3 regions of the Sessilibacter sp. MAH1 genome follow, and region 3 is predicted to be linked to each of the others. Evidence: predicted binding sites of a transcription regulator. Region 3 holds the regulator's gene; each other region holds the start of a gene.
What was found. The regulator sigma-54, encoded in region 3, starts transcription at its own class of promoters, with help from an activator protein. The targets are predictions, from matches to a motif close to TGGCACANNNNTTGCNNT.

Region 1: a site for sigma-54 is predicted at 5,610-5,627, ahead of fliE (flagellar hook-basal body complex protein FliE). Genes of this name have one in related genera too.
Region 2: a site for sigma-54 is predicted at 3,895-3,912, ahead of ACYQ28_RS05785 (CmpA/NrtA family ABC transporter substrate-binding protein). Genes of this name have one in related genera too.

Annotation. Positions count from the first base shown of each region.
Region 1 is NZ_BAAGIC010000011.1:26,760-33,726, forward strand. Features, by position in the region: gene ppsA (phosphoenolpyruvate synthase) at 1-1,859, shown strand, start outside; gene ACYQ28_RS11925 (alpha/beta fold hydrolase) at 1,996-2,658, shown strand; gene ACYQ28_RS11930 (methyl-accepting chemotaxis protein) at 3,029-5,236, opposite strand; gene fliE (flagellar hook-basal body complex protein FliE) at 5,719-6,081, shown strand; gene fliF (flagellar basal-body MS-ring/collar protein FliF) at 6,127-6,967, shown strand, end outside.
Region 2 is NZ_BAAGIC010000004.1:178,457-185,423, forward strand. Features, by position in the region: gene ACYQ28_RS05765 (non-ribosomal peptide synthetase) at 1-1,495, shown strand, start outside; gene ACYQ28_RS05770 (DUF1415 domain-containing protein) at 1,479-2,042, opposite strand; gene pdxH (pyridoxamine 5'-phosphate oxidase) at 2,075-2,719, opposite strand; gene ACYQ28_RS05780 (molybdenum cofactor guanylyltransferase) at 2,929-3,600, shown strand; gene ACYQ28_RS05785 (CmpA/NrtA family ABC transporter substrate-binding protein) at 3,972-5,375, shown strand; gene ACYQ28_RS05790 (ABC transporter permease) at 5,500-6,519, shown strand; gene ACYQ28_RS05795 (ABC transporter ATP-binding protein) at 6,556-6,967, shown strand, end outside.
Region 3 is NZ_BAAGIC010000015.1:74,671-81,637, reverse strand. Features, by position in the region: gene ACYQ28_RS14700 (KpsF/GutQ family sugar-phosphate isomerase) at 1-317, shown strand, start outside; gene kdsC (3-deoxy-manno-octulosonate-8-phosphatase KdsC) at 375-926, shown strand; gene lptC (LPS export ABC transporter periplasmic protein LptC) at 1,008-1,616, shown strand; gene lptA (lipopolysaccharide transport periplasmic protein LptA) at 1,594-2,154, shown strand; gene lptB (LPS export ABC transporter ATP-binding protein) at 2,199-2,924, shown strand; gene ACYQ28_RS14675 (RNA polymerase factor sigma-54) at 3,308-4,909, shown strand; gene hpf (ribosome hibernation-promoting factor, HPF/YfiA family) at 5,008-5,298, shown strand; gene ptsN (PTS IIA-like nitrogen regulatory protein PtsN) at 5,301-5,750, shown strand; gene rapZ (RNase adapter RapZ) at 5,774-6,643, shown strand; gene ACYQ28_RS14655 (HPr family phosphocarrier protein) at 6,882-6,967, shown strand, end outside.

The sequences.
Region 1 (6,967 bases), on a different contig from region 3:
GAGTACACCAAGGTTTCGATCACAAAGAAGTGGCGCTATCGGCGGGTATTCAGCGCATGTGTCGCAGTGAGACCGGCGCCTCGGGTGTTATGTTCACTATTGATACCGAATCTGGCCACCGTGATATGGTGTTCATTACCTCTTCTTATGGTTTGGGTGAAATGGTTGTTCAGGGTGCGGTTAACCCAGACGAATTTTACGTACACAAACCAACGTTAGAGAAAGGCTTTAAAAGCGTTATTCGCCGTACTCTAGGTTCTAAAAAAGCGAAAATGGTTTATGGCGCCAAAGCGGAAGCAGGTAAGTCTGTTGAAGTTGTACCGGTACCAGAAGATCTACGCACTCAGTTTTCCATCTCTGATGAAGACATACTAGAGCTTGCCAAGCAAGCGATGATCATCGAAAAACACTACGGTCGTCCGATGGATATCGAGTGGGGTAAAGATGGCGATGATCAGAAAATCTACATCCTTCAAGCGCGTCCAGAAACTGTTCGCAGCCAAATGAGCACCCAAAAAATGGAGCGCTACCGCATTAAAGAAACCAGCGAACTGTTGGCTTCTGGTCGTGCAATTGGCGACAAAATTGGTGCTGGTAAAGTACGCGTTGTATCTGGCCTTGAAGAAATGGATCAGGTTCAAGAAGGCGACGTATTGGTTACCGATATGACCGATCCGGATTGGGAACCGGTAATGAAGCGTTGTGCGGCTATCGTAACCAATCGTGGTGGCCGTACTTGTCACGCAGCAATTATTGCGCGTGAATTAGGTATTCCTGCCGTTGTTGGTTGTGAAGACGCAACCAGCAGCTTAACCAGCGGCACCGAAGTAACCGTTAGCTGTGCTGAGGGTGACACCGGTAATATCTGGGCAGGTTTATTAGAATTCGAAGTGATTTCTACCGATACCACCGACATGCCAGAGCTTGAAATGGATGTCATGATGAACGTTGCTAACCCAGATCGCGCCATGAGCTTTGCGATGTTGCCAAACAAAGGTGTTGGCTTGGCGCGTTTAGAGTTCATCATTAACCGTCAAATCGGCATTCACCCTAAAGCGTTATTAAATTACGATGCTCAAACCGATGAATTGAAGAAAACCATCGATGCAATGACCTCTGGTTATCCATCGCCGGTTGATTTCTACATCGAGAAAATCGTCGAAGGCGTTGCAACTATTGCCGCGTCTTTCTACCCCAACAAAGTTATCGTTCGTATGTCTGACTTTAAATCGAACGAATACGCAAACCTTGTTGGTGGTCGTCAGTACGAGCCAGAAGAAGAAAACCCAATGATCGGTTTCCGTGGTGCTTCACGCTACGTTGCAGAAAGCTTCCGCGATTGTTTCGAGCTTGAATGCAAAGCCATGAAAAAAGTTCGTAACGAACTCGGTCTTGAAAACGTATGGTTGATGATTCCATTCGTACGTACCTTGAGCGAAGCCCAAGCCGTTGAGCAAATTCTTGCTGATAACGGTTTGAAGCGCGGTGAAGATGGCTTAAAACTCATCATGATGTGTGAATTGCCTTCTAACGCCTTGTTAGCCGATCAATTCCTTGAGTACTTCGATGGTTTCTCAATCGGTTCAAACGACATGACTCAGCTAACCCTTGGTCTTGATCGTGATTCTGGCTTGATTGCACACTTGTTCGATGAACGTAACGAAGCCGTTAAGAAAATGCTTAAAATGGCTATTGATGCGTGTCGTGCACAGGGCAAATACGTAGGTATTTGTGGTCAAGGCCCATCAGACCATCCAGATCTTGCCAAATGGTTAATGGAACAAAAAATTACTTCTGTTTCTTTAACACCAGATACCGTTCAAGAAACTTGGATGTTCCTAGCCGAAAACAGCAAGTAATTGTTGTTTAATAAGCTTAAAAAAACCCGCCTTGTGCGGGTTTTTTAGTTTTTGGCGAGTCATTTAATAATTGAAGAACACTAATTCTAAGTGGTATGTTCATAATTATCAGTTAATCGATTAAAAACACAAACTTATGGAAAACTTAGAGTTACAGCGCGTTGTTATTTTATTGCATGGCTTAGGGCGAACCGCGCGTTGTTTTAAATTATTAGAAAAACATCTTAAGCAAGAAGGATATCGGGTTATTAATCAGAGTTATCCTTCTCGTCATTATAAAATTGAAGATTTAGCAGAAATCGCAATTCCTAACGCGTTAAAAGAATGCCCAAAAGACGCACCAATCAGTTTTGTAACCCATTCATTGGGCGGTATTTTAGTCAGAGAATATTTGCGCAAACACACCATCGAGAATCTTGATAGGGTAGTGATGCTTGGCCCGCCAAATCATGGCAGCGAAATAGTCGATAAACTCGGTTGGTTACCCGCTTTTACCTTTATAAATGGGCCTGCTGGTTTACAGCTAGAAACTAAGCCTGATGGATACTTAGCGCAACTTGGCCCGGTAAATTTTAAACTGGGTATTGTTGCCGGAACTCTTAATAAAGGTTGGTATCTAGAAAAATTTTTGCCAGAACCTAACGACGGTAAAGTAACGGTTGCAAGCACACGAATTACAGGTGAAGCGGATCATATTTGTTTACCCGTAAGTCACGGTTTTATGATGAACAAACCTATGGTTATTGAGCAGGTTCTAGCTTTTTTAAAAACCGGAAGTTTTAAGCACCAGAAAAGCTAAAGGAAACTCTGATTAACCTAGAGTTTCTCGCGACACAAGGATGTGTCGCCAATTTCAAGAACGGTAAGTGATTGAAATTGTGAAGAAATTGGAAATCGCATTTTCAATTTCTGTCCTCTGATTAAATCATGGATGAGTTAATCAGAGGTTCCTAAAGTAGTATTTTAGATTTTATGTGCAGTTTACTCGGTTGAAAAATCATTACTATTAAAAAGTTAACTGCGATTTAAATGGTTTTTACGACATAAGACATAAAAACAAAAATATGTTGCTAATTCCAATCTTAATAAATAAAAGCACGTATAAACATTAAGTTGCTTTACCGATGTAGACTCATTAATTAAATTAAGAATGACTTACTCAGAGATTCCTACAGCTTAAAACGTTTGGTTAATTCCTGAAGTAAATTAGCTCTTTCGGCTAATTCTTCCGTTGCCGAAGAAATTTCATCAATTGCTTGGCTTGCTTCGGCGGATTTACTATGCACGGTATTTACACTTTGGCTGATATTTTCAGATACTGTAGATTGTTGTTCAGTTGCTGTGGCAATTTGCGAAATCATCGAATTTATGTGTTCAACCGATGAAACTACTTTGCGTAAACTTTCTACCGTATGCTGTGCTCGTTCCGATACTGCATTTGCTTGTGTCACACTACTAGATACCACTTGCCCGGTTTGAGACGAGACTTTTTGTAACGCCTCCACAATACTGGCAATGGTTTCTGTTTCTTCGCGAGTGTTTTTGGCAAGGCTTCGAACTTCATCGGCAACCACCGCAAATCCTCGGCCTTGTTCACCGGCTCGGGCTGCTTCTATGGCCGCATTTAACGCCAATAAATTGGTTTGTTCGGCAATGCCTCTAATGGTATTCACAACCACAGTAATATTGTTGACGCGTTCTGTGAGCTGGCTTGAAGTCGCTTGTGTTTGATTTAAAAAATTAGCCACTTCGCGCATATCGCGCGTGGTTTGAAAAACTTCATCAACACTGTGTTCTAATTCTTGTTTTGCATCACGAACAATAGTAACCGCTTTTTGTGTATTGTCCGAAACTTCAACCACAGTTTCATTCATTTTTCCAATAGCATCTGCTATTTGCGCGGTACCTTTATTTTGGGCATGAAAATTAGATGTTGTTGATACCGTAATTTGCGCGAGTTGATCGGATGCGGCTGCTTGCCCGGTTGCGGAATCTAATATTTTGCCCACTAACTCTCTTAAATGGTTACTCATGGTTGCCATAGAGCTGTATATACTGTTGGGTGCAGCATTTTTATCAAAGGCATAGGCTAAGTTACCTCGTGCAACCAAGTCTGCGATTTTTACCAATTCTTCGGGTTCGCCTCCCAAGGGTTTGGTAATTGATTTTGCTAAAAAATTAGAAGCAATAATAATTACCACAAGTGCTATTGCTAAAATAGCCACAGAAATGTTAGTCAGTAAATAGCTATGAGCAAAAGCTTCGGATTTATCTATTTCCGATAAAATAACCCAATTTAAGCCTGCAACGTTTAAAGGCGAGTAGGCCGATAATACCAGGTTACCGTTGTAGTCAATGATGATATCCAATCCGGTTTCGCCGTTGATTGCTCGCGTAACCGCATCGGTATTTACAGAGCCTAATGTTGGATTCGCGAACGACGCAATAACCGAATGGCTTTTAGGATCAAAATAAGAATCCGAACGCATGAGTCTGTCAGAACCCACCAGATAGCTTTCACCCGTCTCTCCCATACCTGGCCGTTCTTGCATAATGGCATTAAGTCTACTGAGCGGAAATTGAACAATTAATACTGCAACCATTTCGGATTGATTAAATATTGGTTGCGCAACAAATCCAGTCGGTGCGTTATAAGATGGTAAATAATGAGAAAAGTCTTGAATTACAGGATTTTGATCGCGTTTATTGTTCATTGCTAGACGAAAAGCGTCTCCAAGACCACTTTGCGCATAGGGACCTGATTTTAGCGAAGTTGCAAAGTCAATTTCTTTAAAGACCGTATAAACAATGTCGCCAGATTTTGGATGAACGATAAAAATATCGTAGTACTCCAATTCCGCACGTACTTCACTCAAACTAGGATGAAGGCGAGCATGAACCTGATCGTACACAGGATAAAGAGCACTTTTAGCTAAAAGATCTTTATGACCGAGTGGATTTGAATTTTGCGCTATATAAGCGTCTTGGAGCAGAATGCCTTTATCGTCAAGTTTACCAAGTAAATCGCTGACTTTTGGCAATATTTCTGAAGGGTTTTGACGTTTAAATTCTGGCAAAAAATTATCTTGATAGTTTTTTTCGAGACGTCGCCGAGCTTCGTCAATACTCCCGGCCTTGTTATCTAAATCGTTAATGAAACGATTGTAGGCCTCAATAATATGAGCCGATTCTTCTATAATAAATGGGTCTTTGGTCATTAAAGAAACTTGAGAAAATATCGAGTTTAAATATCGATTTACTGAAGATTTTTTCTCTTCACGCACAGCTTCTAAGTGTGCGAACGACGTTTCTTCAAGAGCTTGGCTACTTATCCATAAAGCAGTAAAGCCAATAACAAAACAGGGCACTATGCCCATTAAACAACTCCACAACATCAATCGTTTTTTAAGAATCATTATTTTACTCGTAATAAAACCAATCTATGTGCCGCTTTATAGGCGAATATTTATTATTAATTTTTTATTAGATTTCTATAGTCCATGCTGTCTATAGCCATTCAATTAAGTGTAGATTGATTATTTATATTCGTATTGGTTGCCATAAAGAAATCATGGCATATTCCATTACTGTATTTCTGGTTTGGTCGGCGGGCAAAAACGGATATTACCATTTTCGAGGTATTACATTTTTAATTTCTAACCGTTATTTAATTCTTTAACTCTGCCATTCGAGTTGTTGATGGCTTCAAATTAATAAGCCCTTCTAAGAGAGAAACATCGATCATTTGAATGGCCCAAATTGTGCTCTTTCTGTCAGTAGTGGTGAATTGACAGTTTATTGGCAGATTCACGTCAATGAATTGATCATTTTAGTGATACTTACGAGGAAGGTTTTTACTGTGAATGTTTCTAATCGACCTGATATTCAACAGTTGCTGGTTAACATGCGAGACATGCGCTCACAGGTGCAAGTCCCAGATATTAATCACGTAGCCTTAGACGTTAAAGACAGTGTCACTTCGGTTAATCAAGCACAGGCCCCTGCATTTAATGAGCTTTTTGCCCAAGCAATTGATTCTGTAAACAGTTTACAACATCAATCAGGAGCCTTATCAAACGCTTATGCAATGGGTGACGAGTCGGTAGACATTGCCGATGTAATGATCGCAAGCGAAAAGGCTAAAATCGGTTTTCAGGCAACCTTACAAGTTCGTAATAAGGTTGTTGAGGCTTATCAAGAAATTATGAATATGGCCATTTAAGCGGTGATGTGAGTATTTGAAATGGCAGAAACTACAAGCGCGTCAATGAACAGTTCGCCCGCATCTAATAATTTATTAGAAGGGTTCAATAATTTAAATTTAATTCGCCAAGCTGGTCTTATGGTCGGCTTGGCGGCAAGCGTCGCCATTGGTTTTGCGGTGGTATTGTGGACGCAAAAAGAAGATTTTCGCCCGCTGTATGGCAGTTTAGATCGCTTAGACTCTGCGGAAGTGGTGGAAATATTAGAATATAACGACATTCGCTTTAAGGTCGATCCCAACACCAGCGCCCTGTTGGTTGCGGCAGACGATGTACACAAAGCACGTTTAAAACTCGCCGAGGCGGGCATTCCCGGTGAAGCATCGGTTGGCTTTGAATTATTGGATCAAGAACAACCTTTGGGCACTAGCCAATTTATGGAAGGTGCTCGCTACAAACGCAGCCTAGAAGGTGAACTTGCGAAAACAATCACCAGCATTAACAGCGTTAGGGCTGCGCGTGTCCATTTAGCCATTCCTAAAGAATCGGTCTTTGTTCGCAACGCCAGAAAACCGACGGCGTCGGTCTTTTTGGAGCTATTTCCGGGCAGAGGATTAAAACACGAACAAGTAAAAGCCATTGCTAATTTAGTTGCTTCGAGCATTCCGGAATTACAATTAGATGACGTAACTGTTGTTGATCAAAAGGGTAATTTATTAACAACCGGTGAAGAAATGGCAGAACTGGTTGAGGCTGCTCGTCAACGGGAATACACCCGTGAGCTTGAAAACGATTTAATTGCCCGCGTTAATGGTATTTTAAATCCGTTGGTGGGTAGCGGAAATTATCGTGCAGAAATTAGCGCAGACGTTGATTTTACCGAAATTGAACAAGCCGATGAAATTT
Region 2 (6,967 bases), on a different contig from region 3:
TGACCACGGCGGAACCTCATTAAATGCCGTAGATTTGGCGATGGTGTTATCCAATAAATTTGCAGTGCCATTTAATGCTTCATCATTGATTGAGGCTTCTACGCCCAGAGACATTGCCTATGCTATTGAAAATATGCACAAAGCAGACTCAAAAACCTTAATTCAATTCAAACGTTTAGAAAAAAACAACAACGCCGAAGACAATATTCCCTTATTTTGCATACCGGGCATGTTTGGTAATGCGCTGTCTTTCCGAGCGCTGGCATCTGAGATGCTAAAATATCGCAACGTTTTTGCGTTTGAATATCCCGGTTATTCGGGTGGCCCTATTACCTTTGCAAACTTGCCAGAACTGGTTGATTTATTATTCACCGAGATCACAAAGAAACATCCACACGGTAAAATTGCTTTGGCCTGTTATTCTCTGGGCGGCTGCATTGGTTTTGAGCTGTATAGAAAGCTCTTAGCTCATCATCGCGAAGTGGTTACCATCATATTTTTGGATTGCTTCGCACCAAGAGGCATCAAACTCCGTCACATTAAAGAACAATGTAAAAATTTATTACTCAAAATAACCGGTAGACAAACAACAGGTTGGCGAGCCAGAGAGGAGAAAGTCAATCTAGCACTTACTCGATCTATCGCCAATTATAAATTCAAACCGCAAACCATTAGGGATTTTTTATTCTTAACAGCCGAATTAAAATCAACAGGTTTGCTTGGCATCGCCAAAAATGCGGCTCGAAAATTTTTTGACATCAGACCCTGGCAAAATTTATTTACAACACCGATTACGCACAGATTTATTCAGGGAAATCATATTGACATTATTATGCCCGAAAAAGCCAAAGCTATTACTGATGACATTAACCAATACATGGCCGCATTTGATCCGATTAGTATCGATGAATTAAATACTAGTGACCATGCACTTTTGAGTTTTTCAGACGCATTATCTGGCTTTCAATTGTCTTCGTCTGACACGCAGATTGTAAAGAGTTCTGATATACCCAATCCTTACAACGCATTTATCGCGACCGAATCGCAACTTACTGCCAATTTGGAAAAAGCTCTCGAAAAAAAGCTCACACCGAAAGTTCACAACTCTAAACACGAAGGAGCCTATTACACACGAAAAGTTGATTTAATCATCGAGGGAACAAAAAACATAGCGGTTAAGGCACTGATCACGGTAAACCTCTCAGACAAACGCCAGGATTTTAAAGCACAAATAATCAACGGCGATAAGCCCTTTGGCACCATATTACAAGAACAAAATATTATTTATTCCTGTGAACCTCTGTATCTATTTGCAATCGGCAATACGAATCGATTGAAGTCTCTGTTTAATCTTAACGAGGTTACAAAAAACACCAAAGCCTATGGACGAATCAATCAATTCAAAGACGAAAATGAAAATATTCTGGCAACCGTTATCGAAATTCTGTCGCCGCAACTTGATCACTTTATAAAAGCCCCTAAATCTGGGGCTTAAGATACGGGAAAAGACCGGCGACCTCTTCGTCGGACAATGCATCCATACGCCGAATATTGGTATCAGGAATAGAATCTGGATCTGGATGAGCCTCAACTGCCCAGGCAATACTCGACTCTCTTAACAAATGAAAAATGGGATACGGGGATCGATTAGTAAGATTTTCACGATCTTCGGCCTCTGTTCCGCCAAATTGATAATTAGGGTGAAAACTCGCAATCTGAAAAATCCCTTCCCAATCATTAACTTCAATCAGACGATCAGTTACGTCTAAATATTGGTTGTAATCAAAGAAATCCTCCAAACAATTTGGCGTAATCACCAACGTTGTTTCAAGCTCTGCTGACGGAGTATTGTTGAGATGCACCAGCTCTTCTTGCAGTAATTCTGTTAACCGCGGTAAATCTTCGCCATCAAATACTACCAGTCGAACTTTTTCTTCCAACCAAGGTTTGGCCGCAAATGGGCATAAACCCAGGCCAATAACAACTTGTGAGAGCCATTTGGAGGTCAAATCCAATACTGCATCTCGATTAATTTCTTGCATTTTATTCGAACAACTCATTGATCAATTGATGATTAAGGCATAAGCCGCGACATTAGCCATTGGTTTTGTTCATTTTTTTGATAAACCAAACGATCGTGCAATCGATGACTTCCACCTTGCCAAAACTCAATCTCATGAGGAACCACTCGATAACCACCCCAAAAATCGGGCAAGGGTATTTGGCCGTTTTTAAACTTTTCTTTCATTCGCGCAAATTGTGCCATCAACATTGATCGAGAATCGATTGGACGACTTTGGCTCGACGCCCAAGCCGCGAGCTGGCTTTCTTCGGGACGTGACGAGAAATATTTTAAGGATTCCGCCGTGGATACCTTTTGCGCAACACCACACACCTTTACCTGGCGCTCGGCAAAATGCCACGGAAAGTGCAGACTGATCTTATTATTGATCGATAATTCTTGGGCTTTACGACTCTCGTAGTTGGTGTAAAACACAAAACCGCGCTCATCGACCTGCTTGAGCAGAACAATGCGCTGTGACGGTTGACCATCCGGTGACACTGTCGCTACGGTCATTGCCGTAGGATCTTTAATACCCCAGTCGATAACCTGCTTTAACCATATTTGAAACTGCTCAATGGGATCTGTGAGCATTTCGTCTTCTTTCAGCTGCGCCAGTTGATAATCTCTGCGCAAACCGCTTATTTCTTCAGCCATTAGCGTAATACCGGTAAATGATTAAACGTGTTACGTTGCCATTTCAAATTGAGTTCAGAGAAAATTGAAGCTCTCTGAAAAACAACGAATGGTTGATACGGATTGTTCTCATTATAATAGAAATCTAGGTTTACAATCCTAGTTACCTCAATAACCCTTGAGATTAACCACAAAACGCGCGCTACTGTGCAACGACCTAATTCAAATCAATGAACAATCACCCGCCGTACGAAAACACGACTGATAAACCTGCGGCCGCAGCCGTATTCGGGTGTGTGATCGCCGGTGGCAAAAGCCAAAGAATGAACGGGAGCGACAAGCCTTTCATGACGCGGGAAAACAGCCTCCTTATAGACATTGCATTGAATCATCTCTGCAAGGCCGACATAACAACCTGCGCCATTTCGTCTAGCTCTAAATTAAAATCTCGCTTTGAAGAGTTCTTAAAAACCCGCTCGTCAAACATCTCCGTGATTGATGTACTTGAAGATGAACCTCAATTTACCAACAAGGGCCCTCTCGCTGGACTGTTCACAGCCTTGCGTTGGGCATACAAAATAAATCCGCACTCTTTGGTGTATACCTGTCCGGTAGACACCCCCTTACTTAATACAGAAATTCCTGTTCGTCTTCTCAATTCTTTTTATCAAAATAACTGCGACTGCGTTATTGCGGCCCAAGGCGATAAACTCCATCCAATTATCGGTGTCTGGCAATCGAGCAGTTATAAGACACTGGCAGAATTTCTGAACACCTCTCAAAAATACAGCTTTCATGCTTGGCTTTCGCATATTGATCCAAACGTCGTTGATTTTAGCTTTTTAGATCCTTCCACCTTTTTAAACATTAATACTCCGTCAGACCTTCTCGACCCTATCTAACCAAAAAATTGCACCAATAAAATACATATTACAAATTCCAAAAAATATCCAATTCGATAAATCTCATCAAACGATAACTTTTTGAATTTATTTTAGATCACAGTATTTATCATTTTGCTTTTCATTGGTGCGATTTAAAATAAATTAATTCACCACTATTGATCACAGAATTAATATTTGCATTATTATTGACCTATTATTTTTTGATCAATGATCAATAATGATAACCAAGCGCCCCATTTAATCTCCTGATTTTTATAGATTTTTTGCCAAAAAAGCGCCATTTTGAAACTTTGGCAAGGGAATTGCGATGTAAGAGCATAGAACCAATTAGCCATTTCATAGCACATTAGGGTATCTAGGAGTCATAAATGGAAAAACGAGATCAGGACGCAAAATCTGTATTTAAGCGCATAACTTTATTCAAGCATCTTTTAGGTGCAGCAGTTACTTCAATTGCATTAACCGCAACTGGCTTAGTAACAGCCGAAGAATTAGAGTTAGAAAAAGAAGATCTAAAATTCGGTTTTATTAAATTGACCGACATGGCTCCTTTGGCAGTTGCCTACGAAAATGGATATTTTGAAGATGAAGGACTTTATGTAACGCTCGAAGCACAGGCCAACTGGAAAGTATTGTTGGATCGCGTTATTGATGGCCAACTTGATGGCGCACACATGCTTGCCGGTCAGCCGTTAGGTGCAACCATTGGCTTTGGTACACAAGCGCACGTTGTTACTGCATTTAGCATGGATTTAAACGGCAACGGTATTACGGTTTCCAACGATATTTGGGAACAAATGAAGCCGAATATTCCAAAACAAGCTGACGGAAAACCTGTTCACCCAATTAAAGCAGACGCTTTAAAACCGGTTGTGGATAAATACAAGGCCGAAGGCAAACCTTTTAAAATGGGCATGGTATTTCCGGTATCCACTCACAACTACGAACTTCGTTATTGGTTAGCTGCTGGCGGTATTCACCCAGGGTATTACGCTCCACACAAAGGTGATACTTCGGGCACCATTAATGCCGATGCTTTATTATCAGTAACACCGCCACCACAAATGCCTGCTACCTTAGAAGCCGGTACTATTTATGGCTACTGTGTCGGTGAACCTTGGAACCAACAAGCCGTATTTAAAGGTATTGGTGTTCCAGTTGTTACCGATTACGAAATTTGGAAAAACAACCCAGAAAAAGTATTCGGTGTATCCAACAAATGGGCCGAAGAAAACCCAAATACACATTTAGCCGTTGTTAAAGCATTAATTCGCGCCGCCAAATGGTTGGACGAAAATGATAACGCTAACCGTCCAGCCGCTGTAAAAATTCTATCGAAACCTAATTACGTTGGTGCCGATTACGACGTTATTGCCAACTCAATGACCGGTACTTTTGAATACGAAAAAGGCGACAAGCGCTCTGTTCCAGACTTCAACGTATTCTTCCGTTACTACGCAACCTACCCTTATTATTCAGATGCCATTTGGTACTTAACGCAAATGCGTCGCTGGGGACAAATCGACGAGCCAAAATCCGACAGCTGGTTCTTTGAAGTTGCGAAAAAAGTGTATAAGCCAGAAATCTATATGCAAGCTGCTCAGATGCTAATTGAAGAAGGCAAAATGAAGAAAGAGGATTTCCCGTTTGGTACAGACGGTTTCCGCGATCCTCAAACACATTTTATTGACAATATTACCTACGACGGCCGCAAACCAAATGAATATCTAGAAAAATTCAGCATTGGTTTAAAAGGCGACACGGTTCTTTAAGCAACATTTATAAGGCGGAGATATTCTCCGCCCTCTCAAATTACACGTAAAAATCAAGCCATAACATCATTCATTAACTCGCGGCATCTTAATATGCTGCGCACAGAATACGAAGGTAAAGCACATGTTAAATCGCAGTATTCGATTTTTCGAGCTTACAGGCATGAGCTGGTTAATTCCTATTGCCAACATATTGGCGGGAAAAAATCCAAAGGCTCAATTGAATCAATTACTCTCGAGTCTAGGCGCACCTTTAGCCGCGTTTTTAATTTTTTTATTACTCTGGTCTGTTGCCGCTAAAAATATTGAAACCAGCTTAGGTAACCTTCCAGGACCCAGCCAAACCTGGGAACAATTTCAGTCATTAATAGCTGAGCACGTTGAAGCTCGCGAAAAAGAAGCAACGTTTTATGAACGCCAAGAAGAGCGTAATGAAAAACGAATTGCAAAAGGCGAAGAACCTAAAGAAATTCGTCCGTACACTGGTTCACCAACATTTTTCGATCAGATTTTTACCAGCTTATACACCGTTTTTGTCGGCTTTGCAGTAGCCTCAATTATTGCAGTTCCAGTTGGTATTATTTGCGGTCTAAATTCAACCATTTACACAGGATTAAATCCATTAATTCAAATTTTCCGCCCAGTATCACCTCTTGCATGGTTACCTATTGTCACCATGGTGGTAAGTGCACTGTACACAACGGACGACCCGATTCTCGCAAAATCGTTTGTGATTTCAGCTTTTACCGTAACGCTTTGTTCACTTTGGCCAACACTCATTAATACGACAGTTGGTGTTTCAACTATCGATAAAGACCTTATTAACGTAAGCCGAGTTCTACGTTTAAGTTGGCCAACCAAAATATTTAAAGTAGTCGTTCCTGCGTCATTACCCATGATATTTACAGGTTTACGCCTATCACTTGGTGTGGGCTGGATGGTGTTAATTGCCGCAGAAATGCTGGCGCAAAACCCAGGCCTTGGTAAATTCGTTTGGGATGAATTCCAAAATGGTAGCTCGAACTCGTTAGGTAGAATTTTAGTGGCAGTATTTGTTATCGGGATTATCGGCTTCTTACTAGATCGAGTAATGCTGACTCTACAAAAAGCGGTGTCCCACGATAAAACACAAGAAGTTCGATAAACGCTGCGTCACGCATTAAATATTAAGAGGTTCACCATGACAGGTACATACTTAGACATTTCTGGCGTTTCTATCGAATTTCCAACGCCTAATGGTCCGTTTAAAGCATTAGACAATGTTCATTTAAAAATTAAACAAGGCGAATTTATTTCGTTAATAGGTCACTCCGGCTGCGGAAAATCTACCGTATTAAATATTGTTGCAGGCCTGTACAGAGCGACCCAAGGCGGCGTAATTTTGCAAGGCAAAGAAGTGGTTGAACCGGGTCCAGATCGGGCGGTTGTATTCCAAAACCATTCGCTATTTCCTTGGTTAACCTGCTACGAAAATGTTCGTCTTGCCGTCGATAAAGTCATGAAAGGCAAAAGCAGAGCAGAGCGTCATGAGTGGACCGAACATAATTTAAAATTAGTGCACATGGGCCATGCCATGCATAAACGCCCGGACG
Region 3 (6,967 bases):
TAACACAAGCCCTTGTTGTTATGACTGAAAAAGGTCTCGGCATTACCACAGTTGCCGATACCGAAGGTGCTCTTTGCGGAGTATTTACCGACGGCGATTTACGCAGACATGTTGATCTCGGCACCAACTTGTCAACGGCAGTGATGAGCCAAGTCATGACGCCTAAACCGCAAACCGTTTCGCCAAATATGTTGGCTGCCGAAGCGTTACACCTTATGGAAACCCGAAAAATTACCGCGGTAATTGTCTCTGACGAACATCAAAAACTGGTTGGAATTCTGCACTTGCACGACATACTACGCGCGGGCGTGATTTGAATAACCAAAGTTGAACCGCCTAATCGCGCCACCGTTAACTCAATAGCTAAAGTAATTATGACCTCTACCTGCCTGAAAGAATTGTCGACAAAATTAAAAGAAAATATCCAACAAATAAAACTATTGCTTCTAGACGTAGACGGCGTTTTAACCGATGGCAAACTGTATTTCGGTAACGATGGTAACGAATACAAAGCATTTAACACGCTAGATGGTCACGGTATAAAAATCTTGCAAAAATCGGGTGTTAAGGTTGGCATTATAACGGGACGTAAAAGTGCTTTGGTTGAAAAACGAGCCAGAGATCTCGGCATCGAAATTTTAGTTCAAGGCAGAGAAGACAAGTACACCGCACTAAAAGAAATACTGGCTGAACATAATTTTGCACTCAACCAAGTTGCATTTATTGGCGATGATTACCCGGACTTAACCGTTATGACTAAGGTAGGTTTTGCGGTAACCGTGGCAAATGCTTTACCCGCCATGGTTGAACATGCGCACTGGCAAACAACTCGTAATGGTGGCGAAGGCGCGGTTAGAGAAACTTGCGATCTTATTATGCAGGTGCAAGGCACTTTTGATGCTGCATTAAGTCCTTATCTCCAGTAAGGTAGAGTTTGTAAACCAACAGTTTCCAGTCATTAGCAACATGCAATAACGCCCACTCGCTTAAAGTTATCCACAGTAGCCGTGTTAAAAAAAATCTTAACAACTTCCATCATTGCAGGCCTGTTTGTGCTTGTCATACTACTGTGGGAAAACCCTGAAATTACTCAGACTAAACCCGCCACTGAAACACAATCGCAGGCGCCAGTGGCAATTATACAAAATTCCAAAACTCGCCAATTCGACGCAACAGGTCGGCTACAGTATCTATTAGTTGTCGATAAGGCCGAGCAATACCTAAGATATAACGCACAAAACCGCCCGCTCGAAGCCAAACGAGGCTACACCGACTTAAGCAATCCTTTCCTGACGCTGTTTTCCGAACAACCCAATCAAACTCCCTGGAAAATCACCGCCGATCATGGGCGAGCAGAAAATAATGGCTCATTGATTACACTTTGGGGAAATGTGGTGGTCAGAAAAGACTTAGAGACCGGTGGAGAATATCGACTCACAACCGATAAATTGGACGTAAAACCTGTCGAACAAATCGCTGAATCAGAAAGTCCTGTGTCCATTACCAGCCCTGAAGGCATTGCCGACTCTGTTGGTATGCGTCTGAACATGATTACCAACATAACCGAACTACTTTCTCAAGTTACAGGCATTTATGAAACTCAACCTGCACCGTAAAAACGAAAGCGCCCAGCCACAACCATTCGCCTCGGCAGTAAAAATGGTCGTGGTTGTTATTGGATTATTGTTATCAATCAATACCGCCGTGGCATTGCCAAGCGACAGCGATCAACCCATCAATATTGACGCCGACAGAGCTGAGCGAAATGACAAAACCGGAGTAACCATTTTCTCTGGCAACGCCAAACTCAAACAAGGCACCTTGGTAATCGTCGCAGATACAATCACCATTCATCATAAACCCGAAGGCGTAGAAAGTATTACAGCGACAGGAAATCCAGCAACGCTTGAACAAAAACCCAAAATCGACAAACCCACGGTTAAAGCCGAAGCTAAACGCATTCACTACTCTGTCATCAATGAGAAAATCAAACTGTCCGTAAATGCGCAAATTGATCAGGGCGACGGCTCGAAAATCAACAGCGATACCATCGATTACGACCTTAAAGACTCCTATGCCGTAGCGTCGGGTGAGAATCGAGTGAAGTTGATTATTCAACCTCAAAATAAAGACACCACAAACACCAACCAATAAACCTTGTTGAATCTTTCAATTAATCACTACCAGCACTAAGAGTTATGAGTCGACTGAGCGCTAAAAATTTGGCCAAAAGCTACGGATCGAGACAAATCGTATCCGACGTTTCATTTTCTGTGTCAACGGGAGAAGTTGTTGGCTTACTCGGCCCAAATGGTGCGGGAAAGACCACGTGTTTTTACATGATTGCAGGAATTGTTAAAGCCGATCACGGCAGCGTTTGGATCGACAACGAAGACATTACCAATCTTCCCATGCATGGCCGCGCCAGACGCGGACTTGGCTATCTCCCACAAGAAGCATCGGTATTTAGAAAGCTATCGGTCAAAGACAATATTTTAGCAATCTTAGAGACTCGATCCGATTTATCTGCAACAGATCGCAAAGACCGAGCGCAACAACTTTTAGAAGAATTTCACATCACCCACGTACAAGACAGCCAAGGCATCGCCCTATCCGGTGGTGAGCGTCGTCGCGTCGAAATTGCTCGCGCGCTAGCGACAGAACCACGCTTTATCCTCCTTGACGAACCCTTTGCCGGCGTGGACCCAAAATCCGTCGGTGATATCAAGCAAATTATTGAACACCTTCAATCACGAGGAATTGGCGTACTCATTACCGACCACAACGTTCGCGAGACCTTAGATATCTGCGAGAAAGCCTATATTGTGGGCGGCGGGTTTATCATTGCCGAAGGCGACGCTGAGACGGTTTTATCCAACCAAAAAGTAAGAGACACTTATTTGGGTGAAGGCTTTAAGCTCTAAATTGAGCCGCCACCTCAACCGACCCTCAATAAAACAACAAAAGCCTCGACACCTATCAAAGAACCCACAGAAAGACTCTTTTTTAGCCTACAAGACCACCCAAAAGACATTTTAGGCGACATTAAAAAACCGCTTTACCTTGCTGTTGAAATAGGCGAACATTGGTCTTACTGTTAAGTGATCAACAAGTAATCCCCTCCGCTAAAGCACTCGCTGTTCTTTTATTTTTCCCCTCAAAACATTTATTTAAAGAAAATTCAAGGTTGGGCATATTTTTTGCTTAATAGATGTTGCAAAAACGCCCCTTTCAAGTCTACACTGACACTAAGCTTGATCAGAATCAGCTCCGATTCTGACACCGTTTTTGGAAGTAGTGTCAAGTTATGAAACAATCATTACAGCTAAAAATGGGTCAACAATTAACGATGACCCCTCAGTTGCAGCAAGCCATTCGCCTGCTACAACTCTCAACGCTCGATCTTCAACAAGAGATTCAAGAAGCTCTTGAGTCTAATCCCATGCTCGAAGTTAGCGAATCCGATGACTCTCACCTTGATAGCGGTGAGTCCGGCGACAACAGCGAACAACCCAACGAAATTTCCGACAACTTCAGCGAAGAAAAAGTTACCGCAACCGCATCCGAATCCGAATCCGATTCTGGCGACGCCCAAGAAGGCGAATGGCAGGAAAACATTCCCGAGGATTTACCCGTTGATACCCAGTGGGACGACATTTACCAAGGCAGTAGCAACTCTTCCTCGTCATCAGCCGTAGAACGAGACGACAGCTTTTTCGACAGCCAAATCGACAACACCGAGACCCTTCAAGAATACTTACTGTGGCAATTGAATCTGACTCCGATGTCAGAAACCGATCGAACCATTGCTTTAGCAATCATAGACTCGGTAGAGCCCAGCGGTTTGCTCTCAAGCAGTATCGAGGAGATTTTTCACGGCCTACGCGGTGACTGGCGTGAGAATGACGAAGATGCCGAACAAGAAAGCGGTGAGCTTGAAGCTTCTGAACCTCTAAACGAAGACGCAGATACAGACGAAGACCTAAGCCTCGACGAAGTGATTGCGGTTCAACACCGACTTCAACTGTTTGATCCTATCGGCTCTTGCAGCGTCGATTTGTCTGAATGTTTGATGGTACAACTCAATCAATACGCCAAAGAAACACCCGGACTGGAAACCGCCAAGGCGGTAGTTGCAGAGCATCTAGCGTTACTTGGCAGTCGTGACTACAAACAGTTAATGCGTAAATGTCGCGTTAAAGAGCCCGAACTCAAAGTTGCGATCGATTTAATTCAGGAATTAACACCTCATCCCGGCGCTACTATCGGCAGCAGCGATACCAGTTATATCGTTCCCGATGTTTTTGTGAGCAAGCAAGAAGGTCGCTGGATCGTAGAGCTGAACCCAGAAATAGCCCCTAAAATTCGCATCAACAACAATTACGCCAGTCTTGTAAAGCGTGCCGATAGCAGTGAAGACAACACCTTCTTGCGAGATAATTTACAAGAAGCACGCTGGTTCTTGAAAAGTTTACAAAGCCGCAACGAGACTCTACTGAAGGTTGCAAGCTGCATTGTTGAAAAACAACAGGGCTTTTTGGATTTCGGCCCAGAATCCATGAAACCTCTAGTACTTCACGACATTGCCGAAGACGTAGGCATGCATGAGTCGACAATTTCACGGGTAACAACGCAAAAATACATGCACACGCCTCAAGGCATCTTTGAGTTAAAATACTTTTTCTCAAGCCACGTCAGCACAGACAATGGCGGCGAATGCTCTTCAACCGCAATACGTGCCATTATCAAAAAGCTGGTTGCCGCAGAAGACGCTCGCAAACCCTTAAGCGACAGCAAAATTACCGCGTTACTGGCAGACCAAGGCATTCAAGTCGCCCGAAGAACCATTGCGAAATATCGCGAATCCTTGGGTATTCCAGCCTCGAACGAACGTAAAAGACTGGTCTGACCAACCATGACTCGGTGATCTCGACCCTAATTCATACCCGATTACACGGGTTTAAAACCTGTGTAATCAATGACTTAACTCTGACATGAGGAATAACAATGACTCTTAGCATCAGTGGGCACCACGTCGAAGTCACCGACTCTATTCGAAATTATGTTGAAACTAAATTTGAAAAACTCGGCAAACACAACCCGCAAATCACTACAATCAATGTTGTATTAAGGGTTGAAAAACAAAGACAAAAAGCAGAAGCTTCCGTACACATAAGTGGCAAAGATATATTTGCCGAGAGTGAATCTGACGATCTGTATATTGCCATCGATGAAATGGCCGTAAAATTAGATCGGCAATTGCTCAAACATAAAGAGAAAGCAACCAGCCACCGTTGATTATGGACCTCTCCAGCATTCTTACTCCCAGCCGCGTTAAATGTGGCTTGGAGGGATCAAGTAAAAAGCGAACATTAGAAAATGTCGCGCAATTCATTACTAAAGGATTCCCAGTTCTTGACGCTGATGAGCTCTTTCGCCGCCTGATGGCCCGCGAAAGACTCGGCTCGACCGGAATCGGGCAAGGAATTGCGATTCCGCATTGCCGACTGGAAAACTGTACCGGCGTCATGGGAGCGTTATTTAAACTTAATACGCCATTGGACTTTGACGCCATCGATGACGCGCCCGTAGATCTGATCTTTACGCTGCTAGTCCCCGAGGAAGCGGATGACTCCCACCTTAAAACTCTGGCGAAAATCGCTGAGGTTTTGTCCCAAACCGAGCTGGTAAAAAAATTGCGCAACTGCAAAAGTGATGAAGAGTTGTACCAAGTTATTACCCAGCAGTAATCTTTCGTTTCGCGGAGCATAAAATGGAGTTGGTCATTGTTAGCGGCAGATCAGGCTCAGGCATCAGCAGTGCTTTACGTGCGCTGGAAGACGCCGGAATGATTTGTATCGACAACTTTCCAATTACCCTGCTCAAGTATTTGGTCACATCACAAACGGATCAGTCCAAACAATTCGCCGTAAGCATTGATGCGCGCAGTAACCTACAAGAGTTAGAAGCTTTCGATAGTTTGTTTCCACAGCTAGAGAGTTTATGCCGCAAGACACAAATCATTTTTTTGGATGCCCGAGACGATGTTCTCATTCAGCGTTTTAGTGAGACTCGCCGCAAACATCCGCTAACATCCGATAATGTTGATTTGAAAGACGCTATTTTGGCGGAGTCTGAGCTTTTAAGGCCCATTCAAACCCGTGCAAGCCGAGTTATAGACACCAGTAATTTAAGTGTGCATGACCTTCGAAATCTGGTTCATAAATGGGTGACAGGTTCAGGAGCACCGCACATGGCGGTGCAGTTTCAGTCCTTCGGATTTAAACGCGGGTTGCCAGCTGATGCCGATCTAGTCTTCGATGTGCGCTGCTTGCCCAATCCATTTTGGATTCCCAAGTTGCGCGGCTGTACGGGTAATGATCCAGAAGTTGTACAGTTTTTAAAGAGTCAATCAATGGTTCACGCTATGATCGATTCAACACAAAACTTTTTAAAACAATGGTTACCTGAATACGAAAAAAGCAATCGCAGCTACATAACCATTGCTATCGGTTGCACCGGTGGGCAACATCGCTCTGTATATGTCTGTAATGCGCTCGCCGACCAATTAAAAGAAGATTTCGAAAATATACTCGTCCGCCATCGCGATCTGGCGGTGCCGAATCGCTCAAAAACGTCATAGCCGTGTACGGTTATAGTAGTAAACCGTCATAGCGGTAAACTACAGAGAGCATTCTTTTTTTAAAATTTCGATAATTTTCTAAAATAGCGACAATAATAACGATAAACGTTCTATTATTAGCCATCGAAATACAATAATAACAACAAAAGAACTCAACAATAATTTCATAAATCGCGATTAAGTTAACTCATTAAAAGTCACTCAATCACTTTTTATTACTATTCCAAGCGCCTACACAATGATCGAAAAGAATATCCTGGTCTCCAACACCAAAGGCTTGCATGCTCGTGCCGCTACTAAGCTCGCCAAATTGGCTATGCAATT